4 regions of the Mesorhizobium sp. B2-4-19 genome follow, and region 3 is predicted to be linked to each of the others. Evidence: riboswitches for the same ligand, from Rfam matches in the RefSeq annotation. Region 3 holds a riboswitch; each other region holds the start of a gene.
What was found. Region 3 has a riboswitch for cobalamin ahead of FJ546_RS07815 (DUF1636 family protein). Riboswitches for the same ligand answer to the same signal wherever they lie in the genome.

Region 1 (7,774 bases), on a different contig from region 3:
CGCCAATAGAACGCAGGCTTCAACCGGCTCCGCTGCCGGCAGGGCACTTTATCCATGTCTCACAACACGTTCGGCCACCTTTTCCGCGTCACCACCTGGGGCGAAAGCCATGGCGCAGCACTTGGCTGCGTGGTCGACGGCTGCCCGCCCGGCATCCGCTTCACGCGTGACGAGATCCAGGCCGAACTCGACAAGCGCCGGCCCGGCCAGTCGCGCTTCGTCACCCAGCGCCGCGAACCCGACGAGGTGAAGGTGCTGTCTGGTTTCGTCCTCGACGAGGACGGCCAGACGATGATCACCACCGGCACGCCGGTCTCCATGCTGATCGAGAATGTCGACCAGCGTTCCAAGGACTATGGCGAGATCGCCCGCCAATACCGGCCGGGCCATGCCGACTACACCTATGACGTCAAATACGGCATACGCGACCATCGCGGCGGCGGCCGCTCCTCGGCCCGCGAGACAGCGGCAAGGGTCGCCGCCGGCGCGCTCGCCCGCAAGGTCGTGCCGGGCATGGTGGTGCGCGGCGCCCTGGTTTCGATGGGCGAAAAATCGATCGACCGCGCCAACTGGAACTGGAATTTCATCGGCGACGCGGAGAATCCGTTCTTCACACCCGATCCCGCTTCGGTTCCCGTCTTCACGCAATATCTCGACGGTATCCGCAAGGCCGGATCCTCGGTCGGCGCCGTGATCGAGATCGTCGCCGACGGCGTGCCGCCAGGGCTTGGCGCGCCGATCTATGCCAAGCTCGACCAGGACATTGCGTCGGGCCTGATGTCGATCAACGCCGTCAAGGGCGTCGAGATCGGCAACGGCTTCGAGGCCGCCCATATCACCGGCGAGCAGAATGCCGACGAGATGCGCATCGGCAATGACGGCAAGCCGGTGTTCCTGTCCAACAATGCCGGCGGCATCCTTGGCGGCATCTCGACCGGCCAGGCGATCATTGCGCGCTTCGCCGTCAAACCGACCTCATCGATCCTGACGCCGCGAAAGTCGATCGACAAGGACGGCAACGACGTCGAGGTGATGACCAAGGGCCGGCACGACCCCTGCGTCGGCATCCGCGCCGTGCCGATCGGCGAGGCAATGGTTGCCTGCGCCATTGCCGATCACTATCTGCGGCACAGGGGACAGACGGGGAAGGGAATAGGCAGTAGGGAATAGGCAGTTGGCCGCCCGACACAGCCTTTCATTTCCCTACTGCCTATTCCCTAGTCCCTGCGAGCGAAGCGAGCATCCCATGCCTTACGATCAGAAGAAGATTGTCGAAGCCATCCGCGCATTCGAACGCGGCGAGGTCGTCGTCGTCATGGATGATGACGGGCGCGAGAACGAGGGCGACCTGATCGTCGCCGCCGTTCACTGCACGCCGGAAAAGATGGCCTTCATCGTGCGCAACACTTCGGGCATCGTCTGCACGCCGATGCCGCGCGAGGAAGCAAAGCGGCTCAACCTGCAGCCGATGGTCGCCGACAACGATTCGGCCCACACCACCGCCTTCACCGTCAGCGTCGATTTCAAGCATGGCACGACGACGGGCATTTCGGCTGACGATCGCACGCTGACCGTGCGCAACCTCGCCAACGGCAATGTCGGCGCCTCCGATTTCGTCCGCCCCGGCCACATCTTCCCGCTGATCGCCCGCGAAGGCGGCGTCCTGATGCGCTCGGGCCATACCGAAGCGGCGGTCGATCTCTGCAAGCTTGCCGGCCTGCCGCCGATCGGCGTCATTTCCGAATTGGTCAACGATGACGGCACCGTCAAGCGCGGCCCGCAGGTGCAGGCTTTCGCCGAAGAGCATGGCCTGAAGCAGGTTTCGGTCGCCGACCTCATCGCTTACCGCCAGCGCAAGGAAACGCTGGTCGAGCGCGTCGCTTGCTCCGATATCGACACGCTTGGCGGCAAGGCGCAGGTCTTCACCTACACGCTGCCCTGGGACACGATGCATCACGTCGCAGTCGTGTTCGGCGATATTCGCGATGGCGAGGACGTGCCGGTGCGTCTGCATTCCGAGGATGTGGTGACGGATGTCTTCGGCACCAGCCATCGCCTGGACGGCATCATGAAGGCGATGGGCGAGCGCAAACGCGGCGTCATCGTCTATCTCAGAGAGGGCTCCGTCGGCGTCGCGCACCAGGAGCGCAAGCGTCCGCTGAGCGGTGACCGCGAGGATCACGAAGAGGCGCGCCGCCGCGAGAACGAATGGCGTGAAATCGGCCTCGGCGCGCAGATCCTGAAGGATCTCGGCATTTCCTCGATCAACCTGATCGCCTCGCGCGAGCGCCACTATGTCGGTCTCGAAGGGTTTGGCATCCACATAGCCAAGACCGAGATCCTCTAAAATATATCGACATTCAGGTCAGGTCGGCCTGACCTGAATGTCGACATATGCTGGCTGTCACTCGGCCGGAACGGCGACTGCTTCGCATCCGTCCAACTCGCATTTATGCGTGGCCAGGATGCGCTGGCCGAGCAGCACAGTGGCGAGCGCTATCGTGCCCGATGCCACCGACACCCAGAAACCGTTCTGGGCGCCGAACGCATCCACCACGGCGCCGGCGGCGAAGGAGCCCAGCGCCATGCCGATGCCGATCCCGGTGGTCACCCAGGTGATGCCTTCGGTCAGCATCGCTTCGGGAACATGCCGCTCAATCAGTCCGAAGGCCGTGATGAAGGTCGGTGAGATCGCCACGCCGCTGATATCGCCACGCCGCTGATGAAGACGGTCAGCGCCAGAAGCGGTACGCTGTTGGCGGTGAGCGGCAGCAGCGTGCCGAGCGCGACCAGGGCGACCGCGATGGCGAGCTGGCGTTGCAGCGGTGCCTTCAGGTTGAGCGCGCCGACAATGATGCCGAGCACGAACGACCCCAGCGCGTAAACGCCGATGACGAGGCTGGCTGCGCCGGGCTGGCCGAGCTCCTTGGTGATGGCCACCGTGCTCACTTCCGTCGTCGCGAAGGTCGCGCCGATGAAGATCAGGGCAAAGGTGATGACCTGTACCGGCCGCAGGCGGATCGCCGAGCCGCTCAAGCCATGGTCCACCGGGCGCACCTGCGGCTCGGTCGATCGCTGCAGGATGAACGCGGTCGAGCCCAAGGCGAGGAACAGTGTGCTTGCCAGCATGCCCGCTTCCGGAAACAGGGCGGCGCTGAGGCCGACCGACAGCGATGCGCCGGCGATATAGACCAGTTCATCCGCCGCCGATTCGAAGGCGAAGGCGGTGTTCATCTCGGGCCGACCCCGGAAAAGCTCCGTCCAGCGCGCGCGCACCATGGCCGGCATGCTGGGCATGGCCGCCGCCAGCAGCGCCGACACGAACAGCGTCCAGACCGGCCAGTCCTGATTGGCGGCCGCGACCAGCGTGATGAAGGCGAGCACGGAGATGATTGTCGTGGGCACGACGATCCGCGTCTGGCCAAGGCGGTCGACCAGTCTTGATATTTGCGGCGCCAGGAATGCGTTGGCCAGCGCGAATGTCGCCGAGACGGCACCCGCCAGCCAGTATTCGCCACGCGTCTGCGACAGCATTGCCACGATGCCGATCGGCGCCATGGCGATCGGCAGGCGCGCCATGAAGCCGGCGGCCGCAAAGCCCCTCGCTCCAGGGGCGCGGAAGATTTCCGAATAGGGGTTTTGCATGGGGTTCCTCGACAAAGGGCGGTTCGACAATTACATACGAAGCGTATGAGGATTAGATAGAGCGTACGCGGCGTATGTCAATTGGCATACGGAGCGTATGTGAATAGGACCAGCCGGAAATGCACAGACCCCGCAAGGAAATGATCGCCGAGACGCGCGCCAAGCTGATTGCCGCGGCCCGCCAGGCCTTTGGCACGATCGGATATGCCGAAGCGTCGATGGATGATTTCACGGCATCGGCCGGGCTGACGCGCGGCGCCCTCTACCACCATTTCGGCGACAAGAAGGGACTGCTGGAGGCGGTTATCGCCGAAATCGACGGCGAGATGGCTGCTCGGGTCAATGAGGTCGCGTCGAGAGCGCCGACCCGCTGGCAGCATTTCGTCGACGAGTGCACGACCTATATCGAGATGGCGCTGGAGCCGGAAATCCAGCGCATCATGTTCCGCGACGGTCCGGCCGTACTGGGCGATCCCGCGCAATGGTCGAATGCCAATGCCTGCGTCGGTTCAATGACCGATCATCTGACCGCGCTGCAGGGGGAAGGGGTGGTCGTCCCGGGCGTCGACCCCGAGACCGCCGCGCGGCTGATCAACGGGGCGAGCAGCCAGGCGGCGCAGCGGATCGCCAATTCGAACGACCCGGAAGCGACGTCGAAGATCGTGGTTGCGGCGTTCAAGCAACTGCTCGAGGGGCTGCTCAGAAAACCAGCTTCGCAACAGAGCTAAATCCCGTTGCGCGCCGCTGTCCACCCAGGGCTCCGAATCCGGGTTAACGGGTTGGGCTACCGAGGATTGTCTTGAGGTAAGTGGTATCCCATCCTGCGATTTTGCGCCTGCTCTTGAGGGATCGCTTGTCGGCTACGGCCCTGAGGAGATTGAAAGCGAAGCTGTCCACCGCTCATGATTGACAATCCTCGGGGTGAGCGCATCCTTCCCAGCCATCTCTGAGGGGAGATTCGGGCATGTGGGATTTCGATATCGGCACGTCGGTGTCCATCATGATGCGGACCTGGCCTTTCATTGTCTTTCGCATGATCGTCTATTTCGGCATCACGCTTGCCTATATTGTGGCGACCGGCACGGGAGCGTCGGTCGGCTTTGGCATCGGCCATATCTCCACGGATCCCGACGGGCCATTGTCCTTTGCCTTGTGGGGCGGCGTGGTCGGCTTCGGCGTGGTTTCGATCGCCGTCTACTGGATCCGCGAATATATCCTCTACGTCGTGAAGGCCGGCCATATCGCCGTGATGGTCCATCTGATCGACGGCCGGGATGTCCCCGACGGCCAGAACCAGATTGCCTATGCCAGGCAGGTCGTGACCGAGCGTTTCGCCGAGGCCAATATCCTTTTCGTCGTCGACCAGCTGGTCAAGGGCGCCATCCGCGCCATCACCGGCCTGCTCGGTGGCATCGCCGCTTTCCTGCCCATTCCGGGGCTGAGCGGTCTGGTCTCCTTCATCAACACGGTGATCCGTCTGTCGCTCACCTATGTCGACGAGATCATCCTCGGCTACAACATCCGCATCAACTCGTCCTCACCGTTCGAAACCGCTCGGCAAGGCGTGGTGCTCTACGCCCAGAACGGCAAGACCATGGTCAAGAACGCCGTCTGGCTGGCGGTCATCATGTGGGGCGTCTCTTTCGTCATCTTCCTGCTGATGCTGGCTCCGGCCGGCGCCATTCTCTTCATCATGCCCGGACAGCTCGCCGGCTGGGCCTTCGTGCTCGCCATCGTCCTCGCCTGGGCCTTCAAGGCGGCCTTCATCGAGCCTTTCGCCATCGCTTGCCTGATGCAGGTCTATTTCAAGACCATCGCCGGCCAGGTGCCCGATCCGGCCTGGGATATCAGGCTGGCCGAGGCCTCGTCGAAGTTCAGGGAGTTGAAGGACAAGGCGCTGGCCTCCTTTGGTGGCTCGCGCTGGGGCACGGCCGGCGCGACGAACTGATCGGCTGGGCAGGTCGTCGCCGGCGCGACATCGGAGGCGTTGAGGCGGGCCACGGTCGATTTCAGTGGCGCCTCACCTTGCCCGCAAAAAGTCTCGCTCATGATCAGGTCGGGCAGCGGCAGCCGCCGGCCCCAGCCATGTGTTTCCAGGTCTGGTTTGGATGCGAACTCGGAAACCCGGCCGACGCAGAGATAGGCGACGGGCGTCACATGCTCGGGAATGGACAGCAGGCTCTTCAACGCTTGCGGCTCGATGATGCTGACCCAGCCGACGCCGACGCCTTCGGCACGCGCGGCCAGCCAGAAATTCTGCACCGCGCAGACCGTGCTGTAGAGATCCATCTCCGGATTGTGCCAGCGGCCCAGCGGCGAACCCTGCGAGCGCCGGCGGTCGCAGGTGATGCAGATGTTGAGGGCGCTTTCGCAGATACCTTCGAGCTTCAGCTTGCGGTAGAGCGCCTGTCGTTCCTCCTCGATTTCAGGCAGTTCCTGTTCGCGCGCGGCCAGGAACAGGTCGCGTACCTCTGCCCGTCGCGCGGCGTCGCGGATGACGATGAAATTCCATGGCTGCATGAAGCCGACCGATGGCGCGTGATGTGCGGCAAGCAAAAGCCGCGCCAGCACCTCGTCGTCGAGCGCGTCGGGCAGGAAATGGCTGCGCACGTCGCGCCGCGTGAACATGGCGCGATAGACCGCGTCGCGCGCCGTCTGGTCAAATCCGTCGCCCACAGGAGCGGTCATGTGTTCCGGCATCGCTCGTCCCCTTGCGATTGCAATAGTTCCACACCGTCAGAGCGCACTTTGTGCATCCAACTGGACGCACGTTGCTCTGATGCCAGCCGCCTGACCATGCGGATGACGATGCCTGCCAGGCCGGTCTTCTGGCTCGGGATCAACCCGCGTCCGGTGCCTTCCCGTCATCGACAGTGGCATTTACCGGCGCGGTCCCCCTCACAGCGTTGGGCACGCCACGGGATTCAACCGTGTTCCCGATTCTCCCGCTTGCGGCGGGCACCAGGCAGTGGCGCGACCTTACGCCGAAGCCTTGGCCGCGCCAATCCCCGCAGCGACGCCAACGGACGCAGGCGCGATTTTCCCCAGTGATCGAGCCGCAATGCATGGCCATCGCGGCGCCGGGGCACTAGATAGGGGGCATGACAACCCGTCTCTACACGCACCCGATCTTCCTCGAACACATCACGCCGCCCGGCCACCCCGAGCGGCCAGACCGCTTGCGCGCCATCGAGCGCGTGCTCGACGACGAGGCCTTTGCCGCGCTCGATCGTGTCAAGGCGCCGGAGGGCGACGAAGCCACTATCCTCTACGCGCACCCCGCCGATTTCGTCGCCCGTGTGCGTGCCGCCATTCCCGAAGAGGGTATTGCCCGCATTGATGCCGACACCACCGCCAGCCCCAAGAGCTGGCAGGCGGTGATCGCCGCGATCGGCGCCGCCAACGCCGCCGTCGACGACGTCTTTGCAGGCCGCGCCGACAATGTCTTCGTCGCCGCAAGGCCGCCCGGCCATCATGCCGAAAAGACCACCGCGATGGGCTTCTGCTTCTTCAACACGGCGGCGATCGCGGCGCGCTATGCCCAGAAGAAGCATGGCGCCGAGCGTGTCGCCGTGGTCGACTGGGATGTGCATCACGGCAACGGCACGCAGGATATTTTCTGGGACGATCCCTCGGTTCTCTATTGCTCGACGCACCAGATGCCGCTTTATCCCGGCACTGGCGCGAAGACCGAAACCGGCGCCGGCAACATCGTCAACGCGCCGCTGGCGCCGCAGGCCGGCAGCGAGGCGTTTCGCGATGCCTTCCTGTCGCGGGTGCTGCCGTCGCTCGACAATTTCGCGCCTGACCTGATCATCATCTCGGCCGGTTTCGACGCGCATCACCGCGATCCGCTGGCCGAGATCAACCTGACCGAGGACGATTTCGACTGGGCGACCGGCCAGCTGATGCAGCGCGCCGCGCGCCACAGCGGCAACCGGCTCGTCAGCCTGCTTGAGGGCGGCTACGATCTGCAAGGACTGGCATTTTCGGTCGCCGCCCATGTCGGGCGACTGATGAAAGGATGAATGATGGCTGGTGAAACCAACGAAGACGTCAAGGCGATGAGCTTCGAGCAGGCGCTCGACGCGCTGGAGAAGATCGTCGATGATCTGGAGCGTGGCGACGT
Region 2 (7,774 bases), on a different contig from region 3:
ACGGTGCGGTCCTTTCGTCCTTCCTTGCCCAGATCGGCGCCGCGATCGCCGACCGTGATACGCCGACCCTCAAGCATGAAGTCGACCATCTCCACCAATCGGAACTCGGCGACCTGATCGAGGCGCTGCATCCCGAACAGCGGCGCGCCCTGGTCGAACTGCTGGGCGCCGATTTCGACTTCTCCGCTCTGACCGAGGTCGACGAGGCGATCCGCATGGAGATCGTCGATCACCTGCCAAATGCGCAGATCGCGCAGGCGGTGCAGGAACTCGATTCCGACGACGCCGTCTACATTCTCGAAGACCTCGAAAAGGAAGACCAGGACGAGATCCTGTCTCAACTGCCGTTCACCGAACGGATCAGGCTGCGCCGTTCGCTGGACTATCCCGAAGAGACCGCCGGGCGGCGCATGCAGACGGAGTTCGTCGCGGTGCCGCCGTTCTGGACCATCGGCCAGACCATCGATTACATGCGTGAGGACAAGAATCTTCCCGACCGTTTCAGCCAGATCTTCGTCATCGATCCGACCTTCAAGCTCGTCGGCGCCATCGATCTCGACCAGATCCTGCGCACCAAGCGCGCGGTCAAGGTCGAGGATGTCATGCATGAGACGCGCCACGCCATTCCGGCGACCATGGATCAGGAAGAGGCGGCGCGCGAATTCGAGCAGTACGACCTCTTGTCGGCCGCCGTCGTCGACGAGAACGAGCGGCTGGTCGGCGTGCTGACCATCGACGATGTCGTCGACGTCATTCAGCAGGAAGCCGAGGAAGATCTGCTGCGCATGGGCGGCGTCGGCGACGAGGAACTCTCCGACACGGTGTTTGCAACCTCGCGTTCCCGGGTTCCCTGGCTGCTCGTCAACCTTGTCACGGCATTCCTGGCGGCATCGGTGATCGGGCTGTTCGACCACACGATCGAGCGGATCGTGGCGCTCGCCGTGCTGATGCCGATCGTGGCCGGCATGGGCGGCAATGCCGGTTCGCAGACCATGACCGTCACCGTGCGGGCGCTGGCGACGAAGGATCTCGACATCTACAACGCCGCCCGAATCATCCGCCGCGAAGTGGGGGTGGGCTTCATCAACGGCGTTGTCTTTGCCGTTTTGATCGGCATCGTCGCCGCCCTGTGGTTTCGTGATCCCAATCTGGGCGGGATCATCGGCGCGGCGATGATCATCAACATGTTCGCGGCCGCCCTTGCCGGTATCCTGATCCCGCTCATGCTCGACCGATTCAATATCGATCCGGCCGTGGCGTCGGCGGTTTTCGTCACCACCGTCACCGACTGCGTCGGCTTTTTCGCCTTCCTCGGCCTCGCAAGCTGGTGGTTCGGCGTCAGGTAGCCTCAATTGACTTTTACGTAAATGCCGTGCGAGGCTCGCGCGGGGGCCATGTCGATTCCGGCGGGCAAGGGTTTGGTTCGGGACGGGAGGCAGCGCCGCGTGGCGTTGCCCAGGGTTCGGACATGGAGCGACGATGCGGGAATATTACTCGATCACCGAACTGACCCGCGAATTCGACGTGTCGACGCGGACGCTGCGTTTCTACGAGGACGAGGGGCTGGTGCAGCCGGTGCGGCGCGGCCGCACGCGGCTGTTTCGCCCGTCCGATCGCCATCTCATCCGGCAGATCATGCGCGGAAAGCGACTCGGTTTCTCGATCAACGAGATCCGCGAAATCATCCAGATGTACAAGGAGCCGCCGGGCGAGGTCGGGCAACTGAAGCTGATGATCAAGCGCATCGAGGAAAAGCGCGAGGATCTGCGCCAGAAGCGCCGCGATCTCGAGGAGACGCTGGCCGAGCTCGACCAGGCCGAGGAATCCTGCGTCGAGCGGCTGGCGGAGCTCGGCGTCAATACGTAACGCCGCTCAGATCCAGCGCCGCACCCTTTTGGCGTAATCGCGGTATTTCTTGCCGAACTTCGCCGCCAGCATCTTTTCCTCACGCTCGATGGCGAGCTTCTGCGTGGCGAAGGCCGCGATAAACGCCAGCGGCAGGAACCAGACGATCCCCGTGACAAAGGCGACGCCGATCAAAAGCAGCGTGTTGGCGAGATACATCGGGTTGCGGGTGACGCCGAATGGGCCTGTGGTGACGAGGTGGTCCGGCATCGCATTGGGGTTGAGCGTCGTTCTGGCCCGGACCATGGTGCGGATGGCGGTGAACCAGAGCGCCGCGACGGCGAACAGCGCCACCCAACCGGCCGCGAACAGCAAATCGCCCAGCAGATCGCCGATCCAGGGCAGCGGATAGAGCAGTCCGAGAATGACGCTGATGGCGATTGCCGCGACGTAGATCACCGGAGGCCACGGTATCACACCGGGCTTCGGCTGGGTTTCGGTCATTGCGTTCCTCCCTCGTTCATCTTGTCCTCGGTCTGGCCCGTGCAGCTGGCGGCCAGATCGCCCAGATGCGCTCGGAATTCCGTAGTCTGGTCGTTGTTCTCGAGCCGATCAAGCGCGGCCTCGCTCTCGAGTCTCGTCAGCATGCAACTGCAATAGCTCGAACAGAAGGTCGCGTTGCGCGTCTGCTCGCAAGAGCGCTGGCAGGTTTTCAGGAAATTGACCTGCACGGTTTCGACCCGGGCCGGCATGACTTGCGAGAACAGCCAGACGCAGCCGATCAGCAGCGGCTGGTGGATCAGGTAGAAAGCCAGGCTGTGGCGGCCGATGAAGACCAGCGGATTGGCCCAGCGGCCCGGCATGAGGCTCGCCAGGCGGGCTCGCAAGCCGGAGGCTGAGGCGAGTTTCGCCACCCCGATGCCGACAAGCACCGCGCCGAACCACGGAAACAGCGGCACATAGTCGTTGGAGCGTGGATTGATCGCCGACAGGCCGATCCACCACAGCCAGGGATGGTCCAGGGCTTCGAAGCGCAGATAGACGGGCGCGGCGATGACCAGCGCGGCAACGACAAGGGTCAGCAGGGCGGGCAGCCGCAGGAAGGCGAGGCCGAGCAGGCTGGCGAGCGCGATCTCGTGCAGGATGCCGAAGAAGATGAACCCATCCGGCGTCGCGATACGGGTGACCGCCGAAATGGCGATCGCCGCTCCGGCGACCATGGCGAAACGCTTCCAGAAACCGTTCCAGCGAATTTGCTGGCCGTGCGCGAGGTAGAGGCTGATGCCAACCAGGAACAGGAAGGTCGAGGCGATGCAGCGTGCGTAGACCTTCCACCAGCCGAAGGCGGTGAGGCCTGGATCGGTATAGCCGAAGAATTCCAGGTCCCAGGTGAAATGGTAGCTCGCCATGGCCAGCAGCGCGATGCCGCGCACGATGTCTATGGCGACGATGCGCCTGGATGGCTCCGGAGCGGGTGCGGTCGGCGTATGGATGGTCATGGTCTCGCGATCTGATTCAGCCCCGCCTGAGAACTATCACGGTTGGACCGGATAGAAGAAGGCCGGGGCGTTGGATCAAGCGACGCTTTAGGCCAGCGCCGGGAAGTCGTTGACCGGCTTCGCTTTTCACGGCCTATGCGTCGGTTTCCTCTTAATCGTCCGGGAACGGCCAAGGCAGATTTGGCCGGTGATTCTGCTTTGGGGAAGCAATGTCCACCCATGTGCGCCATCCGATCTGGCTCCCGGCCCTCAGGGCCGCGGATGCGCGCACCTTCGCCTCGCTCTATGCGGTCGAATCCTTCGCCCGCGCCACGGTGTCGAGCGTCATCCCGATCCAGGCCTACGAGATCCTGCACAATGAGCAGATCGTCTCGATCCTCTACACCATCGTGGCGCTGCTCGGCCTCTCGGTGACCTTGTTCATGCCGATGCTGATCCGCCGCTTTGCCCGGCGCTGGGTCTATACCGCCGGCGCCTGCCTGCTCGCCATCGGCTCGCTGTTCTTCGTCACCCACACGCTGGCCGGGCAATTGGCAGGCATGCTGTGCCGTGTCATGGGCGCCAGTGCGCTTTCGATCACGCTCAACCTCTACATCATGGACCACATCCGCAAGACCGACTTCATGCAGGCCGAATCGCTGCGCATGGCGTGGTCGATGTTTGCCTGGACCGGTGGGCCGACGCTCGGCATCTTCCTCTACACGCGCTTCGGCATCTACGCCGCGCATGGCGCGGTGGCGGTGTTCGCGCTGGCGCTTTTGGCGCTGTTCTGGACGTATCGACTGGGCGACAACCCATCAATCCGGCCCGGCAAGACACGGCCGGCCAATCCGCTCGCCAATATCGGCCGCTTCGTCGCGCAGCCCAGATTGAGGCTTGCCTGGCTGATCGCCTTCGGCCGTTCCTGCTTCTGGACGACGTTCTTTGTCTATGGGCCGCTGTTCATGGTGATCACCGGCGAGGGCAAGCTGGCCGGCGGCTTGCTGGTCTCGGCGGGCAACGCGCTGCTCTTCATGGCGATCTTCTGGGGCAAGGCCGGAAAACGCTTTGGCGGCCGGCGCACCATGACTTTCGCTTATTTCGCCATGTCGGCGATGCTTTTGGCGGCAGGCACGGTCGGAGAGAGCGTGCCGCTGCTCACCGGCGCCTTCCTGCTGTGCGGCGCCTTCTTCACCATAGCGCTCGACGCGCTGGGCTCGACCGCCTTCATGCGTTCCGTGCGCTCCTATGAACGGGCGCAGATGGCGGCGGTCTACCGCACCTATCTCGATTTTTCCGAACTGACGCCGCCGCTTGTCTATTCGGTGGTGCTGGCCTTCTTCGGGCTGGGCTCGGTGTTCGTCACGCTTGGTCTGCTCGCAGCGGTTTGCGGTTTTGTCACGTGGCGATACCTGCCCAGGTCTCTGTGAGGATCATGGCTTCGGTGCAAGCGCCGCATGGCGTTCGCGCACCCAGTTGTGGAAACGGTGCAGGTCATACTCCTCGGGCATGAGCACGCCGGCCTGGTGGCGCATCGAGCGCAGGCCCCTCTGGTTGACTTCGCAGATGGCGGCGTCCTCTTCCAAAACCTGTGTGCCGAAGGCGACGATGTTGTCGATGTCGGTCGCGGCCAGCGCCTCGGGCGCGAACAGCCATTCGGCGATAAGCTCCGTCTGTTCGGGACCGAGCGGCACCAGGCGTACAGTCCTGACATAGTCGACATGACTGACGATGAACATCGAGGGCAGGCTGGTGGCGTAGGTCTGGCCGGCGGCGCGTTCGGCCGGCGTCAACCCGGAAAAGACCGGCCCATGCGTCTTGCCGTCGCGCGACCACGTCTCGGCGCCGGTACGCAGGCCTCCGGAAAACTCCGGCGCGTCATTGTCGGCGTGGCGCGTCCATTCGGGATCGTCGTGCCGGCTCATCAGGCCGCGGCCATAGATCGGTACCAGCCGCGACAGGTCCTTGTGGACGCCCGGGCAGTGCAGGCACTCGTTGAAGTTCTCCCAAAAGATCTTCCAGTTGCAGTGCATCACCTTGCGCAGCACATGGGCCGATACCAGAGTTTCCAGCGGCCAGTTGTCGAGATTGCCGGAGGCCGCATCGAAGGATGCCTGCGCCGAGCCCGCCGCACCCTCCTGCAGATTGATGAACACGAAGCCGCGCCACACCGAGAGCGCGACGCGGTAGAGCGGATGGTCGGCCTTGTCGAAGCCGTCCGGCAGCGATTTCGACGGCACGCGCACGAGGTCGCCGCGCAGCGAATAGGACCAGGCATGATAAGGGCAAGTGATCAGCCGGGCCTTCAGCCGGCCCTCGCTCTCCTGGCAAAGCTGCGAACCGCGATGGCGGCAGGTGTTGTGGAAGGCGCGCAAGGCGCCGGTTTCGTCGCGCAGCACGAGGATGTCCTGCGTGCCGACGCGGAACCGGCGGAAGGCCAGCGGCTGGGCCAGATCGGCCTCGCGGCAGACGAGCAGCCAGTTTTTGTACCAGATGGCGTCGAGGTCGCGCTGGTAGCTCTCACCGTCCCAATAGGCCGATGAGGGCAGGGTCGGTTCGGCCTGGGTCAGGCCATTGTAAGGGGCGCGCTCGCCGGCAATGGGCTGCATGGCTGGCTTCCTGTGAAGCGGCCAGCCGACACCCGACCAGGAGAAATGTCAATTGGCGTGCCCGGAGACGGCATGGCGCAATCGCGCTGTTTGCCGGCGGAATTTGGTTTGCCGCGTGTCGTGATTTTCCCTATAGTCATGCAGTCGTCGGTTCCGTTTTGGAGCCAAGAGGGAATGCGGTGCGGGCGAAATTCTTGCCCAATGCCGTGGCTGCCCCCGCAACTGTATGCGGTAGTCCTCTCCATATGCCACTGAAGATTCGTCTTCGGGAAGGTGGGGAAGGGCGCTGATCCGTGAGCCAGGAGACCTGCCGACGACGGCAAAACTGACAGGCCCTCGGGTGGAGGGTGAAAGGACAAGATATGAATACCGCTTCCGTCTCCCTCGGCACCTCCGTCTCCTCGCAGTCGCGCTTCATGCAGCTGGCGCTCGCCGCGTTGCTCGGCACGTTCATCATCGGCTTTGTCGGCTTCTCGCATATCGATGCGGTCCACAATGCAGGTCATGACAACCGGCATTCGATGGCTTTTCCCTGCCACTGACGAGGATCTGACGTCATGAATCTGTTTCGCAACGTCGTGTTCATCGCGGCGATCGCAGGGCTCGTGGCCGGCGTCGTCCTCGCCTGCATGCAGGCCTATGCCACCGTGCCGCTGATCCTCAAGGCGGAAGTCTACGAGCAGGCCGAAGGCGGCCATAGCCATGACCATGCCGCCGCACCGGCGGCGCCAACTGAGGCCGCCGGGGGCAACGCCACGAGCTCCGCCGCACCGGCGGCATCGAACGCCATGAGCGCCGCCACCCCGGTGCCGGCCGCAGCCGCCGCTCCGGCCGAAGACGAAGGCTGGGCACCGGCCGACGGCTTCGAGCGCTTTGCCTTCAACGTCGTGTCCAATGTCGTCACCGGCATCGGCTTTGCGCTGATCCTGGTCGCGGTTTCGGAATTCGCCGGCGGCATCGGCAATTGGCGCCAGGGCGTGTTCTGGGGTCTTGCCGGCTTTGCCATCTTCACACTGGCGCCAGGTCTCGGTCTGCCGCCGGAACTGCCGGCCATGCCGGCGGCCGACCTCACCCAGCGCCAGATCTGGTGGGTGGCGACGGTGATCGCGACCGCCATAGGGCTCGGCCTGATCGCGTTCCGCAAGTCGCTGCCGCTGGCCATCCTTGCCGTGGCGCTGATCGTTGCTCCGCACATTGTCGGTGCGCCGCAGCCCGACAGCTTCGAGACGCCGATCCCGGAAGGCCTGCACCACCAGTTCGTGGTTGCGGTGACGTTGACCAATCTGGTGTTCTGGCTGGTGCTCGGCGCCGTCGTCGGCGTCGTGCGCGGACGCTTCACCGGCACCGCGACCAGCCTGCGCGACAGCTTTGCCTGACCGCAACAAGCTGACCTTCATCATTGGCGGCGCGCGCTCCGGCAAGAGCGCGCATGCCGAAATCCTGGCGACGGCGTTGCCGTCACCGTGGACCTATATCGCCACCGCGCAAGCCTATGACGACGAAATGCGTGAGCGCATCGCGCTGCACCGCTCGCGGCGCGGCGAAGGCTGGACGACCATCGACGCGCCGCTCGACCTTGCCGGCACCCTCGATGCCTTGCCCGACAACCAGCCGGTGCTGGTCGATTGCCTGACGCTGTGGCTGACCAATCACATGCTGGCCGATCGCGACGTCGGCGCCGAGTGCCGGCGGCTGGCGGATGTGCTGTCGCGGCCGCGCGGCACATGGTTCGTGGTCTCCAACGAAGTCGGGCAAGGTATCGTGCCGGACAATGCCCTGGCGCGCCGTTTTCGCGATGACGCCGGCCGGCTCAACCAGCAGGTCGCGGCGATCGCCGATATT
Region 3 (7,774 bases):
CGGCCTGCCCAAGCGAGGCGATGACGTCGGTCAGCGGGATCAGCGTCGAACCATAGGCGATCGACAGCAGCACGAGGGCGACGATCGCCGTCGTGCCCGCCACCATCGCCAGCGCGAATGCCTTGTGTCCCGAAAGCGCACCGGATCTATGCCCAGGGGCAACAAGCATCAGAACGCTTCCGGATGCATCGCCCTGGCGATCTTGCCGATCGCCTCGATGTTTGCCGGCCCGGGCGTCAGTTCGGCATAGCGGAGCGCCACGAAGCGCTCATTCTTGACCGCATCCGTCTCCTTCATCGCCGGGTGCGCCTTCAAGAAATCGAGCAGCTTCCTGTAGCCGCCGCCATCCTGGTAGTCGAGCAGGATGAGGAACTGCGGATTGCGCGACGCCACGGTTTCCCAGTCCGTGTTGCCCCAGCTGGTGTCCATGTCGGCCATGATGTTGTCGCCACCCGCCGCCGTGATCATGGCGCTCGGAATGGCGAATTTGCCTGCGGTGAACGGCTTGTCCTCACCTGAGTCATAAAGGAATACCCGCGTCCCCTTTCGGTCGCCGACTTTCGCCATGATGTCTGCCAATTGCGCCTTCCAGCCGGAGACGAGCTTCTCCGCGTCCGCGTCCTTGCCGAAGATCTTGCCCAGCTTTTCGACATCGCCGTAGAGCAGGTCCATCGAGGCGGCCGGACGGTTCTTGTCGAGATGGACGCAGCTTTCGGTCAGCACCAGCGTCTTGATGCCGTGCGGGGCGAGCGTGTCGGGCGTCACGTCGCCACCCGGCTTCATGCCATAATACCAGCCGGCGAAGAAGAAATCGGGCTCGACGGCGACGAGGTTTTCGAGCGTCGGGTATTTGGGCGCCAGTTCCGGGATGGAACCCTGCTCGGCCTTGAACTCGGGGCCGATCTTGTACCATCCGGTGATGCCGGTCAGGCCGACGATCGACGGCTGCAGCTTCAGCGCGAAGGCCATTTCGGCCATGTTGAGATCATGGATGACGGCGCGCTTGGGCGGCGCGTCGAAGGTCAGCGGCTTGCCGCAGCTGTCGACGGTGACCGGGAAGGCGAAGGCTGACGAAGCCAGCAGCGAGAAGACGAGCGACAGTGCGAGACGTTTCACGGATTTTGCTCCTTGGCTGAACGGTGTCGGATGAGGGATGGGGTCGATCAGGATGGCGGCGCAGCGCGGTTCGGAACATCGAACACCGTGAGTTCGCGGTCTTCGGTCGGATGGCGCAGGCGAAACACGTCGATGCCGAAAATCTCGCGGATCAGCTTTTGCGTCAGCGCTTCGCGGGGTGCCGCCAGCGCATGCAGCCGCGCCTCGCTCATCACCGCGACTCTGGTGGCGAAGGGCGCCACCAGAGCCAGATCGTGCAGCACCGCGATCACCGTCATGCCGAAGCCGGCCACGAGCTCGAGCAGCTCGCCGCGGGCGCGCGGATCGAGATGGTTGGTCGGCTCGTCGAGGAACAGCACCTTTGGTTGCTGCGCGATGGCGCGCGCCAGTTGGGCGCGCTGGCGTTCGCCACCCGACAGCGAGCCGATGGTGCGGCCAAGCAGCGGCAACAGGCCGGTCCGGCGCAACGCGTCGACGACGATGTCGCGCTCCTCGCCCCTGCGTCTCAGGCCGGCATGCGGGACGCGGCCGAGCTCGACATAGTCGATCACCGCCAGCCGCGGGTCAGGCTGGTCGGTCTGGCCGACGACGGCGATGTGCAGCGCCCGCTCGGCGGTCGAGATACGGTCCAGGCGGCGCCCGCCAAGCTTCACCTCGCCCGCACTTGGCTTGAGCATGCCCGACAGCATGCGCAGCAGCGTGGTCTTGCCGGCGCCATTGGGGCCGATGATGGCAAGGCGATCGCCCGAGGCCACCGACAGGCTGACGGCGTGGACCAGATGCCGGCCATTGGCCATGGCGCTGAGGTCGCGCGCTTCGAGGAGTGGCATTGTCATCGGCTGTTGCCCGGAAACTTGGCCGGCCCGGGAATGCGGGCCAGCGTCTTGCCGGTCAGTCGCGGCGGACGTTGTCCGGAATTGCACCAGCCGTCGGCGAGCGAGGCGTAAAGCCTGGCAAATCGCACGAGATCGCCGGCGTCGGCCTCGGCGTCGATGGAGCCGAAGAGATAAGAGGCCTTGCCCGGCGCCTCGAAGGCCACCGTCAGCGGCCGCGCGCAGCCCGCCATGCATTCGGCACCTTCAACCGTGAAGCCATGCGCCACGGCGGGTTCATGGCAGACCGCGAGCCGGGAGCGCAAATCGACGCACAGGCTTTCGCCCGACCTGATTCCGGTCGGAACGTCACGGCAAAGCGTGCACACGATGATGCGATGATCGATGGCGCCGTCCAACTTTCCGTCACTTTCAAAACTGGCGACGGAAGGATGTCGGCTAGCCGGCCGACAAGACCGACGTCCACGTCTCCTCCCGGCACACCCCGTCCGGTCAACTCAGCCGATGGCAGGTCTCCTGGCTCGCGGGTCTCGGCGCAATCCAGCCTTCCCAGCCTTGCCGGCCAGTGGCATGTCGGATCTTGCTCACCGCTTACAGTTGCGGGGGCAGCCACGGCCTCGACCTTTTGCGGGTCTCACCGTGTTCCCTTTTCACCCCTTGCCTTTCGGCGCGGGGACCATCACGCACCCACCGTAGATTTCCATCGATCGCATCGCAATGAGTTTTTTGCGACGCCGTCGCTGCATGTTCTATATGTAATAACATTACGTTTGAAGCGATGTTTCGCGGCGATGTCAACCCCTGTCGTCGCGCACGCGCGCCCGGCTAGTTCCCGACGCTCTTGATTCCTGAGGCCACTGCTACGTTGTCGGATGATTGAGCGACGCTGTTGAAAAGCGTGCACGACATTTCCTTGCTGCGGAAATTGAAACCCATACACAATTTTTCATTCGCGCATTGTAAGATGCAGTCTGGATACCTGAGCTGTCCTGTCCAATAGGGTACGCCGGAAACCTCAGTGTTCTTTGCGAATACCAAGTTCGAATAGTGCAGATTGCTTTCGACAACCTTCTTCGCCGCCATCACTGATTCTTCGCTCTTCACAAGAACGGAAGCGTCACCTTTCATGAAGCAGGCCTGGTATTTGGTGTTATATGTAACCGCCAAGCACGTAAAATCGTGATCGCAAGCGTTCTGGCACTGCTCGGCAGTGACGCCTCGAATAGGCATGTTGGGTAGGTCGTTTCCAATCGCGTCCCATCCCGATACGACGACAAAGCCGGTGTCAGGATCGGTCGCTGTCGTCATGACCGGGGGCTGCGGGGAAACGCCGCCCACCTGTCGACGAGGATCGGTGGCAAAATCCGCGGCTGCAAAAGTACGACCATCGAGCCACGCACAATTCGTTGCCAGCTGAATTGCCGTAGCATCTGTTAAACCGACCTGTGCCAAAGTCGCGGGTGCAGATATGGGTGAGACAGGCTGTGTTTCTGGACCTAGCCTGTTTGCCAATTGAACGTTCACGTCGACGTCCTGGACCATCCGACGCGAATAGCACCACGCAGTGTCCCAAGAGCTGTCTTTCTCGTCCTTGAAGTGATGGCCTGAAATCAACTCCCATTTGTCTCCCTGGAAGTCGATCGTCTTCGTGGCGAACTTCGTGAAGTCCACTGTGACGACATCCGGTTCCTTTGGAGGCGTTGGCGGCGTCGGCACTTGCGTGGGCCGTGGAGTAGGCAGTGGGATGGAAGGCTTATCTGCTCTGGTCTCGGCGGGCTTTTCGGGGGCTTCTACGCGCGGAGTATTCGGTTCTGGGATTGTGGGGTCGTTCTGCCAAAGTCCAAGCTTCAAGCCCAAGCCGATCCCAATTGCCGCCACGGCAATTGCACCTCCGGTTGCAATTCGACGCAATGCAGCCGCTCTAGAGATTTTCTCCTGAGCTGCGGCCTCGGCCTGTAGTGTCGGTATGGCAGACCGCTTTACGATTAGACTGACGGCCTGCTCTAGAAGTGCGGTATTATGCCGGACGAGCATTGCCCCGCCCCTTCATCGACAACGTCACCAGATCGGCAACTTCTGGCGGCAGCTCCTGATTCAGAGCCGTTCGAAGCACCTCTGGATCATCGGTAAACAGCGGAACATAGAGTATCTCCTTGACGACCTTTTCAATCTCGACGGGGACCTCGACGCGCTTCTCGACTTCCTTCTCGACGACCCTCTCGACCGGCACCTCGATCGTCCGAATGCGACGCCACCGCCAGCTCAAGAGCATGCGGCGAATGAGCGACGACAGGCGGCTATGGGACTGAACTTCGCCGCGAGCGGCTATGCGTTGAAGAGCGAGCGCCACCATCGCTGTGATCGGCCCGGCGAGCGCCGCGATCACGGCAAGCGAACTGAACCAAATGACTGAGATCACACCTGCCTGTTCCGGAGTCACCTGCTCTGGCTTTGCACCGTACCATCTTGCCGCGATGCGCCTGACCTGGTCGGTGCGCGCCATTGGAATCCGCTCCTTCTCGAGGGCCGCGACTTCCTTGGCTATTTGATCCTGCCTAACCTGATTTTGCGCGGCCACGGTCGCTTTGTTGGCTTCAGCGCCTTGGGCGTCGGCTAGCCTCTTGCCCGCCTCGTCAAGTCGTCTCTGCCAACTGGCGGCGTCTGCATCGCGTGTCTGCTCGAGATTCGATCGCCGACCTGTAAGCTTTTGCCGCTGGTCGGCCGTCATCGGCGGACTGCTCGCACGTAGCCGGTCAAAATCCGATCGAAGTGACGCTATTTCCTGTTCCAGTGGATTTATTTGAGCGTCGAACTTGGCGCCGATTTTGGACCTTGGATTTGCCAGCTTGGCGACCTCATCCTCCAACTTCCGAGCTGAATCGCTGTCGCCTGAGTCTCGGGCCATCTTGATGCGTTGGACGAAGCTGTCGCGCTGGCGTTCGAATTGGTCGACGGCGTCTTTGATCTCAGCATCGCGCTGCTCAATCAGCGACGATCGAACCGTGTTCTTTTCTTCGATCTGGTCTCGAACACGGGATGCCTCCGGAGTAAGAGCTGTTGCCCCCTGCAATTCAGCGTCAACCTCCGCAATTTGTGCCTGGAAGCCGGCACGGGACTTTTCGGCAAGGGCGGTCATCTCCTCAAATTCGGCGCGAGCCTGGTCAACCTGATCAGCTTTCCTGCCGAGTTCATCTGCCGAGGCAAGCTTCGACGCCTCCTGTTCCAGCGCGTCAATCTTGTTCACCAAATCTTCGTAGCGAAGCTGACGAAGGGCGCCCGCTCGCTCCATTCCCATAAAAACGGTCTCGAACGTGATACCCGCGAGGATCAACAGGAAGACGAGCACTATGGGCTTCCACACCCACGATACGCTGAAAAGCAGAGTGGCAATTGGGATTTTGGTAAGTTCTGCGATGGCGACCATCAAAAATGGTGCACTTGCGAGTGTCAGATCCATCGCAGTGACGGACTCGCTCGCCGCGAAAGCTTGATAGCCAAGAGCTACGCCAGTCATAAGACCAATAGTCGCCGCTGCGAGCTCAAGCGCCCATGCCCCCCTATAAGTCCACTGCCCATAGGTCGCGAGCTTTTGGCCCATCGTTGTTTGCATATTGCGCCCCCGATCCGGCAAACCCACCCGCTCGGATCTGATGGCATTACACCGAAAAGTAACTATGTTCGCAACTGTTATGAGTGGGTATCGGCAATTATCCTGAGTCGTAGTTAAGGCTGAGGCGATTTGTGTGGCGACTATACCAAGCTCTTATATCTGAAGCGCTTCTCCCTCCCCGAGATTAGTATTGCTGTGTCAGCACTGTTGATCAACAGCTTCCGAACACACATGACACGCCTGCCTGACCGAGATGAGGCTCGAAGTTGCAATTCTTCGGCAGAGCCTCCTCCAAAAAACGAGCAAGGCCCCGCGGGGCCTTGCTATCTCAACCTCAGCGCCGAGCTCTAATCGCCCCTCACTTCCCCATCAGCTGCTTGGCATTCACCGCCGTGATCGCGGTCGTCTCCACCGTTACAGTCGGCTCCACCGAAGTCGCACAGTCGAGCAGGATCTTCTTCGACATCTCGATCGCTTCCTTCGCACCCGTCGGGTAGGTGAAGGTTGCCGCCCAGTCGCCCTTGGCGACGGCCTCGATGCCGCCGGCCGGTCCGGGCAAGCCGTCGGTGCCGATGATCTTGACGTCCTTGCCGGCTCCCTTGGCGGCAAGCAGCGCGCCGGCCGCCATCATGTCGTTGGAGGCATAGAGCACCTTGATGTCGGGATGCGCCTGCAGCATGGCGGCAAAGGCGGTCTGGGCTTTGTCCGGCACCCAGTCGGCGGCCTGCTCGGCGACGACCTGGATCTTGGCATTCCCCTTGACGCCGTCCTTGAAGCCGTTCAGCCGCTCGACCGCCGGCGTCGAGCTCGGCAAGCCTTCCAGCACCGCCGCCTCGCCGCCATCCGGCAGCAGGGTCTTGGCGGTGTATTTGCCGGCCTCGAGCGCGATCTTGTAATTGTCGCCGCCGATGAAGGCGGTGTAGTCCTTGCCGGGATCGCCGACCGTCTTGCGGTCGAGCTCGATGACCGGGATGCCGGCATCCATGGCGCGTTTCACCGCCGGCGTCAGCGGTGCCGCCTCGAAGGGCGAGATCAGCAGCAGATCGACCTTCTGGGTGATGAAATTGTCGACCTGCGAGGTCTGCGTGTTGACGTTGCCGGCGCCGTCGGCGATCTGCAGCGTGAAGCCCGGCACCGCCTTGGCCGCCGCCGTCAGTTCGTCATTGACATGCTGGCGATAGGGCTCGGCATTGTTGGCCTGCGAAAAGCCGATGATGAACTGGCCGTCCTTGGCGCAGGCCTTGACCATCGGGTCGGCAGCCTGGGCGGCTCCTGCAATGCACAGGCCCGCGCCTGCCAGAAGCACGGCACGAAGCGTGCTCCTCGTTCCTTGTCTTGTGGTTTTCATACTCGCTCTCCTCCTCGTCGGGCCGGGGGGCCAGACCTTGGTTTGACTTCGACTTTGTTGCCGCCTTCCTCCTAACGACCCAAACCCTCGCGGCGGCGAACGAGGGATTGAAGCACTGCCGCCAGCACGATGATCGCGGCGGTCGCGAGCAACTGCATGGCGGGCGTGATGTTGTTGAGCTGCAAGATGTTGGCGAGCGCGCCGAGCATGATGGTGCCGGCCACGGTGCCGACCATCGAGCCGGCGCCGCCAAACAGGCTTGTGCCGCCGATGACCACTGCGGCGATCGCGGTGAGCTCGTAGCCCATGCCGTCATTGGCGCTGCCGAAATTGAACTGGCCAGCATGGACGATGCCGGCCAGGGCCGAGGCAAAACCGGTGATGGCATAGACCGAGATCTTCACCATCGAAACTGGCACGCCGGAAATGCGCGCCGCGCGCTCATTGCCGCCGACGGCAAAGACATAGCGGCCGAAACGCGTGGTGTTGAGCACGATGGTCGCGATCGCGGCAAAGACGATGAAGACGATGGTGGCGACCGGCACGGTGTTGTTGAACAACCGCTCGCCGAGGATCGCGAACACCGGCGGTGCCAGGCCCGGCCCGTCGCCATAGGAAATGTTGATGTACTGGTTGCCCGAGACGACCAGCGCCAGGCCGCGCGCCGCCTGCAGGCCGGCGAGCGTGACGATGAACGGCTCCAGCCGGAAGCGGGTGGAGATGGTGCCCTGGATGGCGCCGAAGACGATGCCCATGATAAGCACGGCGAGGATGGTGGGAATGAGCCCGAAGCCACCCGAGATCATCATCGACGCGGTGACGACGCTGGACAGGCCGAGCACCGCGCCAACCGACAGGTCGATGCCG
Region 4 (7,774 bases), on a different contig from region 3:
CCGGCATATGGCCGCCGAGCAGTTCGAGCTCCTTGCGGAAGATGATCTCTTCGGCGCGCCGCGCGCAGTTGACGAAGCCGACATCGGTCCATGGCGCGCAATCGTTCAGCCAACGCAGCATGGACATCATCGGCGTCACGCCGGAACCGGCCGAGATGAACAGATATTTGGCCGCCGGGTGGCTGTGCAGCGAAAAGTCGCCGCTCGGCCCATAGGCCTTGACGTGCGAACCGGGCACAAGGTGATCGAACATCCAGCGTGTGCCGATGCTGCCGGCCTGCGCCTTCACCGTCACCGCGATCGAGAACGGCCGTGACGGCGACGACGACAGCGTATAGGTGCGCATCAGCGGTCCGTCCGACGTCGGCAGTTCCAGCGTCACGAACTGGCCCGGCTTGTAGCGGAACCAGGTCTGGTTGTCGGAGCGGAAGGTGAAGGTCTTGACGTCAGGCGCCTCGTCGCTGACGCCGATCACTTCCAGTACCTGCAGCCTGTCGTTCCAGGGCGCCATCTGATCGAGATGGCGATAGAGGCCAAGATCCGTCATCGCGTTCATCCCCAAACCTCTCAGGCGACACTGCGCAGGGCCGGCCGGCCATCTTCGGCAAGCCGTGGGCCGATGAAGGACGCGTACCATTCGACAAACTGGATCACGCCGCCCTCATGCAGCTCCGAATAGGGACCGGGCTCATAGGCTGGCGACAGAATGCCGAACGCGTTTTCCTCGACGATGCGGCGATCCTGGTCGTTGGTCTCGGTCCAGACATGGGTGAGTTCGGCAAGATCGTAGTCGACGCCCTCGACTGCATCCTTGTGCACCAGCCATTTGGTCGTCACCGCGGTCTCCGTGGCGCTGATCGGCACCACGCGGAAGGTGACGGCATGGTCGCCGAGGATGTGGTTCCAGGTCGTCGGGTAGTGGTAAAGCAGCAAGGAGCCGATGCGGTCGGCCGAGACGCTGTCGGAAAGGTTCTTCTTCACCGCCCGCTTGCCCGTCATCGTGTAGCTGACCGCATCGCGCAGCAGCGGCGCGCGGGTGGCGCGGTATTGCCCGGCCGGATCGATGCGGAACTTGCTCGGCAGCCCGGCCGCCTCGCATTTGGCCCAGTGTGCCAGCATTTCCGGATCGCTGTCGGCGCCTTGCACGCCGGTCACCGTTGGGGCTTCCGGGAAGGTCTTGCACAGTTCCGGGTGATTGCCGGCGCAATGATAGCACTCGCGGTTGTTTTCCCAGACGAGCTTCCAGTTGCCCTTCTCGACGATCGTGCTCTCGAAGGCGATCTTTGCTTCGCTGAGCCGGTGCGGCTTGAGATAGGGTTCGATCATCGCCTGCATCGGCGCGAAGTCGGCGGGTTCCTTGGCCAGGCAGATGAAGATATAGCCGGCCACGCTTTCGCAGGCGACCGGCTTCAGGCCGAACTGGCTTTTGTCGAAGCCGTCTGCCATCTGGCGGGCAAACAGCAGCCTTCCGTCCAGCTCATAGGTCCATTGGTGATAGGGGCAGACCAGCTTGGCGGCCACGCCCTTGTCGGTGTTGCAGACGCGGCTGCCGCGGTGGCGGCAGGAATTGTGGAAGGCGTTGATCTTGCCCTGCTGATCGCGCACCAGCACGACAGGGTAGTCGCCGATCTGTACGGTGGTGAAGCTGCCGGGCTTGGGCAGTTCGCAATCATGGCCGACGAACAGCCAGTCGCGATACCAGATCAGCTCCATGTCGAGCTTGAAGAAATCGGGATCGGTATAGAAGGGCTGCTCGAGCGAGAAGCCCTCTCTGCGGCCATTCAACAGCCTCAGCATATCGTTGCGCGCATCCATGTCCTGTCCCCATACTTCAAGGACTGAACTGGTGGTGATTGAGGAAGGATGAGACGCGGCTCGGCGAAAGCCGGGCACGCGCGATCCGCCTCTTGACCGCCCACCGCGATCAGTCGAGTTCAAAAATCTCGGGCTGGTTTCCGGGCTCTGGAGTGTCCTTGCGGACGGTCGCGACACCTTCCCAGGCTTTCGCCCAGTGGTCTCCCGTTGCGACTTGAACTCCACCACCGTTGCGGGGGCAGCGCCGGATTTTGACCGGCTTCCCAATTCTCCGCCCGTCGTCACGAAGCGGCACCTGAGATGACATGATCTAATCACGACAGCGTTTGCGACATCGGCATGAAAGCGACATCGTATCCATGCGGCGCGACACGCATGCGCAACGATCAGGTCACGGGCAGCGGTCACGAAAATCGTCTCCGCCGATAGCAGTACCGGCTGTCAAAATCGACCCGGAACGGGGCAAAGGAGGTTAACGGTTTCGAAAAGTGACTATTAGCAGACTCTAAAATCGAACCGAACGGTTCGTTTCTGTTGACGGTGCGTGCAGGACGGTGTGAACGATGGACCTCCGATACAGTCTGTGATGTTGCGGCTGGATTTTATTAAGTACTTGATATCGAGAAGAAAAATGCTTTGTTTGGGAGCCCTTGGCACAATTTCAAGTAGCGGATTCTTGGTCCACACGGAACAACTTCGTGATTGGAAACGGCGAACTGGCTTTCCCACATCGGGGCTGTCCGAACGACGCGATTTCAATCCCAGGACACGCCGCTAGACGGACGGAAAAAATACTGGAGTACCAAAAATGAAAAAGATTGTTCTCACTGCCGCCGCCCTTCTGGCTATTTCCGGCAGCGCCTTTGCTGGTAGCGACCACTACGGTTCGACTGCCGCCGCAGCCACGGCTGTCGACAGCTCGTACACCGCTTCGACCAAGAAGTCGGAACCGGCTGCTCAGACGCCTGCCCAGGGAGCCGATCACAACCTCTTCGGCAATAACTAACAACAGATCCCGGCTAATCGCGGGCTTTTCGCCCGCCGCTCTGGCCGACCTTGAGAAATTCAGGAGACTAACATGAACAAGATGATCCTTGCTGCCGCCGCCGTCCTGGCCATTTCCGGCAGCGCCTTCGCTGGCAGCGACAACTACGGTTCCAACGGTGCCAACCAGCCGGCCGCTGCGGTCGACCATTCCTACACGGCTTCGGTCGACAAGTCGGCTCCGGCCACCCAGGTGCCTGCTCAGCAGGGCGCCGACCGTAACCTCTTCGGCAACAACTAACAGCCGATCCCCCGGCAGCCGGTGGGTTTTGCCCGCCGCCCGGGGACTTGGAAATTCAGGAGTACTTGAAATGAAGAAGATCATCCTTGCTGCCGCCGCCGTTCTGGCGATCTCCGGCAGCGCTTTCGCCGGCAACGACAATGTTGGCTGGACCGATATCAACAAGCAGGCAGCCACCAACGTCGACACCTCGCATACGGGCGCCATCCGCGACAGCGGCTCGTTCGTCCACAAGTTGCTCAACTCGTCCGGAGGCGCCCAGAATTCGGCTCCCCAGAGCAGCGACCGCGATCTCTACGGCAGCCGTTAAAGCCGCCCCGGCAGAGCGGCGGGATAGTCCGCTGCTCGCCGCAACATAAAAATTCAGGAGTCCTAAAATGAAAAAGATTGTTCTCACCGCCGCCGCGCTTTTGATCGCCGCCGGCACCGCCTATGCTGGCAACGACAACGTTGGTGGCACCGACATCAACAAGCTGGCGACCGCCAACGTTGACACCGGGCAGACCTCTTCGGTGCGCAACACCGGCTCGCCTGTCTACAAGCTGCTCAATTCGTCGGGCGACGTGCAGCCGTCCGCTCCCCAGGGCAGCGACCGGAACCTCTTCGGCCGCTAACAGCCGAAGTTGATTTTCCAAAAGAGCGGTGGGCTTGGCCCGCCGCTCTTTTTTGTTGCCTTGACCGAGCAGAACCGGCGGCCTCAAGCCGCTTTTGCTTCCGGCTTTTGCAGCGCGAAGGAATGTCCGTCCGCATCGAAGATATGCAAGTCCTCGGCATTGGCGCTCAGCCGCAATGTCGAACCGCGCTTGACCTCGACATTGCCCGGCAGTTTGGTCACCAGCGGCAGGTCGGCGCGGCCGATATCGACATAGACCAGTTGGACCTCGCCGAGCTGCTCGACATAGTCGACTGTTCCCTCGAACAGATAGTCCGCGCCGCTGGCGATCATCAGGTCTTCGGGCCGCACGCCGAAACTGACCGCCGCGCCCTTGGCCGAGGCCGGCGTCATGATAGGCACCGTCGCCTTGCGGCCGCCGACATGGCTGACGACGGTCGGGTTGCCGGTCTTGTCGATGGTTGCCGGCAGGATGTTCATGGCCGGTGAGCCGATGAACTGGGCGACGAACAGATTACCGGGTTTCTTGTAAAGGTCCATCGGCGTGCCGACCTGTTCGACATGGCCGTCCTTCAGCACCACGATGCGGTCGGCCAGCGTCATCGCCTCGACCTGGTCGTGGGTGACATAGATCATCGTCGTGTTGGGCATCGATTCCTTGAGCTTGGCGATCTCGATGCGCGTGGCGACGCGTAACGCCGCGTCAAGGTTCGACAGCGGCTCGTCGAACAGGAACACTTTCGGATTGCGCACGATGGCGCGGCCGATGGCGACACGCTGGCGCTGGCCGCCCGACATCGCCTTGGGCAGCCGGTCGAGATATTTGGTCAATTGCAGGATTTCCGCGGCCTGGCGCACGCGGCGGTCGATCTCGGCCTTGTTCTCCTTGCCGATCTTCATCGAGAACGCCATGTTGTCGTAGACCGTCATATGCGGATAGAGCGCGTAGGACTGGAACACCATGGCGATGCCGCGCTTGGACGGCGGCACGTCGTTGACCACGTCGCCATCGATCTTGAGTTCGCCCGACGTGATTTCCTCGAGCCCGGCGATCGAGCGCAGCAAGGTCGACTTGCCGCAGCCCGATGGACCGACGAAGACGATGAACTCGCCCGATTTGATGTCGAGGTCGATGCCGTGGAGAATGTTGAGATTGCCGTAGGACTTCTTCACTTGTCTCAGATTGACATCGGCCATTGGTGTCCTCCCAGTGATTTCCTCAAAGATTTCAGTCTATGCGCCCGAACCAGGCGCCGTAGCCGCCAAGCTCGATCGAACCGGTGCTCGCCTGCCCGGAAAACCCGTGTCCCGGCAAAGGTTGCAGGGATCGGCCGCCAAGGTCAACCTTGGCCGGGTTGGCGCCCAGGTTGAAGACGCAGACAACCTGCTCATTGCCGGCGCGGCGCGTGAAGGCGACGGTGTCGCCCTCGCTTTCGATGAAGGTGATGTCGCCCTTGGCCAGGGCCGGATGGGCGCGGCGGAAGGTCATGAAGCGCCGATAGTGCTCGAGCAGCGAAGTCTGGTCGCCCTGCTGGACATTGACCGCCTGCGCCAGATGCTTGGCGGGCACCGGCAGCCAGGGTTTGGCCTGGGAAAAGCCGCCATTCTTGGCGCCGCCATCCCACACCATGGGCGTACGGCAGCCGTCGCGGCCCTTGAACTCCGGCCAGAAGCGGATGCCATAGGGGTCCTGCAGATCCTCGAAGCGCAGTTCGGCCTCGCCCAGCCCGAGTTCCTCGCCCTGGTAGATGCAGACCGAGCCGCGCAGCGACATCAGCAATGCCGAGATGACCTTGAGATAGGCGACAGGGTCGGCTTCGCCGGCGGCCCAGCGCGAGGCCGGGCGCATCACGTCATGGTTGGAAAACGCCCAGCAAGACCAGCCGTCGCTGGCGACCTTGCCAAAGGCTTCCAGCACCGAGCGCACCTTGGCGGCGCTGATCTTTTCCGGCGCCAGGAAGTCGAAGGAATAGCACATGTGCACGCGCTTGCCGCCGGCCGTATAGGCGGCCACGACGTCCAGCCCGCGCTGCGAATCGCCGACCTCGCCGACGGCGGCGGTTGCCGGATATTCGTCGAGCAAAGCGCGAAAGCGTTCGAGGAAGCCGAGGTTTTCCGGACGGCTCTTGTCGTAGAGATGGTCCTGGTAGTTGTAGGGATTGACCGCCGGCGCGGTCTGGTCGTTGCGTTCTTCCGGCGGCAGCGGCGGATTGTTCTCCAGGCCCTGACTGTGGAAGTAGAAATTGATCGTGTCGAGGCGAAAGCCGTCGACGCCGCGTTCCAGCCAGAAGCGGGTGACGTCGAGCAGCGCATCCTGGACTTCGCGGTTGTGGAAATTGAGGTCGGGCTGCTCGGCCAGGAAATTGTGCAGGTAATATTGCTGGCGGCTGGTATCCCACTGCCAGGCCGACCCCCCGAAGATCGACAGCCAGTTGTTGGGCGGCGTGCCGTCGGGTCTGGCGTCCGCCCAGACATACCAGTCGGCCTTGGAATTGCTGCGGCTCGACCGGCTTTCCTTGAACCAGGGATGGATGTCGGCCGTGTGCGACAGCACTTCGTCGATCATCACCTTGAGACCCAGCCGATGCGCCTCCGCCGTCAGCGCGTCGAAATCGGCCAGCGTGCCGAACATCGGGTCGACGTCGCAATAGTCCGAGACGTCGTAGCCGAAATCCTTCATCGGCGATTTGAAGAAGGGCGAGATCCAGATGGCGTCCGCGCCGAGCGCGGCGATGTAGGGCAGCCGTCCGATGATGCCCTTGAGGTCGCCGATGCCGTCGCCGTTCGAATCCTGGTAGCTGCGCGGATAGATCTGGTAGATCACAGCGCCCCGCCACCAGTCGCGAGCGATGGCGAGGTCGGGGTTCGAACTGGCTTTCAAAGCGGATTGCATGGTTTCAGCCTCCTTTCACCGAGCCGGCGAGCAGCCCGCGGACGAAATAGCGCTGCAGCGAGAAGAAGACGATTAGCGGCACGATGATGGTGATGAAGGCCGATGTCGTCAGGATCTCCCAGTTGCCGCCGCGAGAGCCGAGCAGCGCGTTGAGCTTGGCCGTCAACACGATCTGGTCGGGTGCCGTACCAAGGAAAACCATCGCCACCAGAAGATCGTTCCATACCCACAGGAATTGGAAGATGGCGAAGGAGGCCAGCACCGGGAAGGACAGCGGCAGCACGATCTTGACGAAGATCTCGAAATCGCTCGCGCCGTCGATGCGGGCCGATTCCATGATCTCGCGCGGCAGGCCGGCGATATAGCTCCTCAGCAGATAGATGGCGAAAGGCAGGCCGAAGCCGGTATGCGCCAGCCAGATGCCGAGATAGGTCTTCGACGGCACGCCGAAGAAAGTACCGACGCCGTTATAGAGTTTGAGCAGCGGGATCAGCGACATCTGCAGCGGCACCACCAGCAGGCCGATGATGACCGCGATCAGCAGCGCCCGGCCGGGAAACCGCATCCAGGCCAGCGCATAGGCGGCAAAGGCGGCGATCAGGATCGGGATGACCGTCGCCGGTATGGTGACGGTCAGCGAATTCATGAACGAGCGGCCGATGCCTTCCGAGAACAGCACCGTCTGGTAGTTGTCGGGGGTGAATTTCGGCGGCGCCGACGAGGCATAGTAGAGACGCTGGCCGCGGTCGCCTTCGAACGCCTTGGGCGAGGTCATGACGAAGCTGCCGTCGGCATTGACCTGCAGGGTGACGCCGTCACCTAGGTCAGCCGATGAGCCGGCCGGATATTGCGTCGGAGCGGCCGCCTTGACGCCGAAGGCGCTGATGTTGCGCTTGGCGCCATCGCCGAAGATGTTGCCCTCGAGAACGTACTTGCCGTCCTTCTGGGTCTGCGCCGTGGCGGGTGGCAGCCGCCCGGCCTCGGTCTGGCTGGAACTGGCGAATGAATTCCACCAGCCCGAGGCGACGATCTGGTCTTTGTCTCGCAGCGACGAGACCAGGATGCCGAGTGTCGGAACGGTCCAGATGGCAACGAAGACCAGCACCGCTATGTGGACGCCGAAACGGCTGGCGAAGGATTTTCCGGTCGCGACGGCCATCTCAATGTC

Region 1: linked by a shared signal. The riboswitch ahead of bluB (5,6-dimethylbenzimidazole synthase) and the one ahead of FJ546_RS07815 (DUF1636 family protein) in region 3 are both predicted to bind cobalamin.
Region 2: linked by a shared signal. The riboswitch ahead of FJ546_RS10960 (CbtB domain-containing protein) and the one ahead of FJ546_RS07815 (DUF1636 family protein) in region 3 are both predicted to bind cobalamin.
Region 4: linked by a shared signal. The riboswitch ahead of FJ546_RS05820 (aromatic ring-hydroxylating dioxygenase subunit alpha) and the one ahead of FJ546_RS07815 (DUF1636 family protein) in region 3 are both predicted to bind cobalamin.

The regions. Positions count from the first base shown of each region.
Region 1 is NZ_VFUV01000001.1:290,220-297,993, reverse strand. Features, by position in the region: gene aroC (chorismate synthase) at 55-1,170, shown strand; gene ribB (3,4-dihydroxy-2-butanone-4-phosphate synthase) at 1,247-2,347, shown strand; partial or broken gene FJ546_RS01375 (MFS transporter) at 2,405-3,645, opposite strand; gene FJ546_RS01370 (TetR/AcrR family transcriptional regulator) at 3,765-4,373, shown strand; gene FJ546_RS01360 (hypothetical protein) at 4,610-5,593, shown strand; partial or broken gene bluB (5,6-dimethylbenzimidazole synthase) at 5,767-6,273, opposite strand; cobalamin riboswitch at 6,446-6,626, opposite strand; gene FJ546_RS01350 (histone deacetylase family protein) at 6,747-7,673, shown strand; gene FJ546_RS01345 (exodeoxyribonuclease VII small subunit) at 7,677-7,774, shown strand, end outside.
Region 2 is NZ_VFUV01000005.1:74,905-82,678, reverse strand. Features, by position in the region: gene mgtE (magnesium transporter) at 1-1,346, shown strand, start outside; gene FJ546_RS10985 (MerR family DNA-binding transcriptional regulator) at 1,480-1,866, shown strand; gene FJ546_RS10980 (isoprenylcysteine carboxylmethyltransferase family protein) at 1,873-2,349, opposite strand; gene FJ546_RS10975 (DUF1624 domain-containing protein) at 2,346-3,344, opposite strand; gene FJ546_RS10970 (MFS transporter) at 3,554-4,753, shown strand; gene FJ546_RS10965 (aromatic ring-hydroxylating dioxygenase subunit alpha) at 4,757-5,932, opposite strand; cobalamin riboswitch at 6,064-6,262, shown strand; gene FJ546_RS10960 (CbtB domain-containing protein) at 6,295-6,474, shown strand; gene FJ546_RS10955 (CbtA family protein) at 6,490-7,308, shown strand; gene cobU (bifunctional adenosylcobinamide kinase/adenosylcobinamide-phosphate guanylyltransferase) at 7,301-7,774, shown strand, end outside.
Region 3 is NZ_VFUV01000003.1:357,259-365,032, forward strand. Features, by position in the region: gene FJ546_RS07800 (iron ABC transporter permease) at 1-169, opposite strand, end outside; gene FJ546_RS07805 (ABC transporter substrate-binding protein) at 169-1,116, opposite strand; gene FJ546_RS07810 (ABC transporter ATP-binding protein) at 1,164-1,952, opposite strand; gene FJ546_RS07815 (DUF1636 family protein) at 1,949-2,347, opposite strand; cobalamin riboswitch at 2,438-2,645, opposite strand; gene FJ546_RS07820 (PAN domain-containing protein) at 2,775-3,983, opposite strand; gene FJ546_RS31120 (hypothetical protein) at 3,967-5,559, opposite strand; gene FJ546_RS07830 (substrate-binding domain-containing protein) at 5,918-6,907, opposite strand; gene FJ546_RS07835 (ABC transporter permease) at 6,979-7,774, opposite strand, start outside.
Region 4 is NZ_VFUV01000002.1:539,194-546,967, reverse strand. Features, by position in the region: gene FJ546_RS05825 (hybrid-cluster NAD(P)-dependent oxidoreductase) at 1-547, opposite strand, end outside; gene FJ546_RS05820 (aromatic ring-hydroxylating dioxygenase subunit alpha) at 568-1,815, opposite strand; cobalamin riboswitch at 1,929-2,129, opposite strand; gene FJ546_RS05815 (DUF680 domain-containing protein) at 2,624-2,821, shown strand; gene FJ546_RS05810 (DUF680 domain-containing protein) at 2,894-3,100, shown strand; gene FJ546_RS05805 (DUF680 domain-containing protein) at 3,171-3,410, shown strand; gene FJ546_RS05800 (DUF680 domain-containing protein) at 3,478-3,714, shown strand; gene ugpC (sn-glycerol-3-phosphate ABC transporter ATP-binding protein UgpC) at 3,798-4,910, opposite strand; gene FJ546_RS05790 (alpha-glucosidase family protein) at 4,942-6,606, opposite strand; gene FJ546_RS05785 (carbohydrate ABC transporter permease) at 6,611-7,765, opposite strand; gene FJ546_RS05780 (sugar ABC transporter permease) at 7,767-7,774, opposite strand, start outside.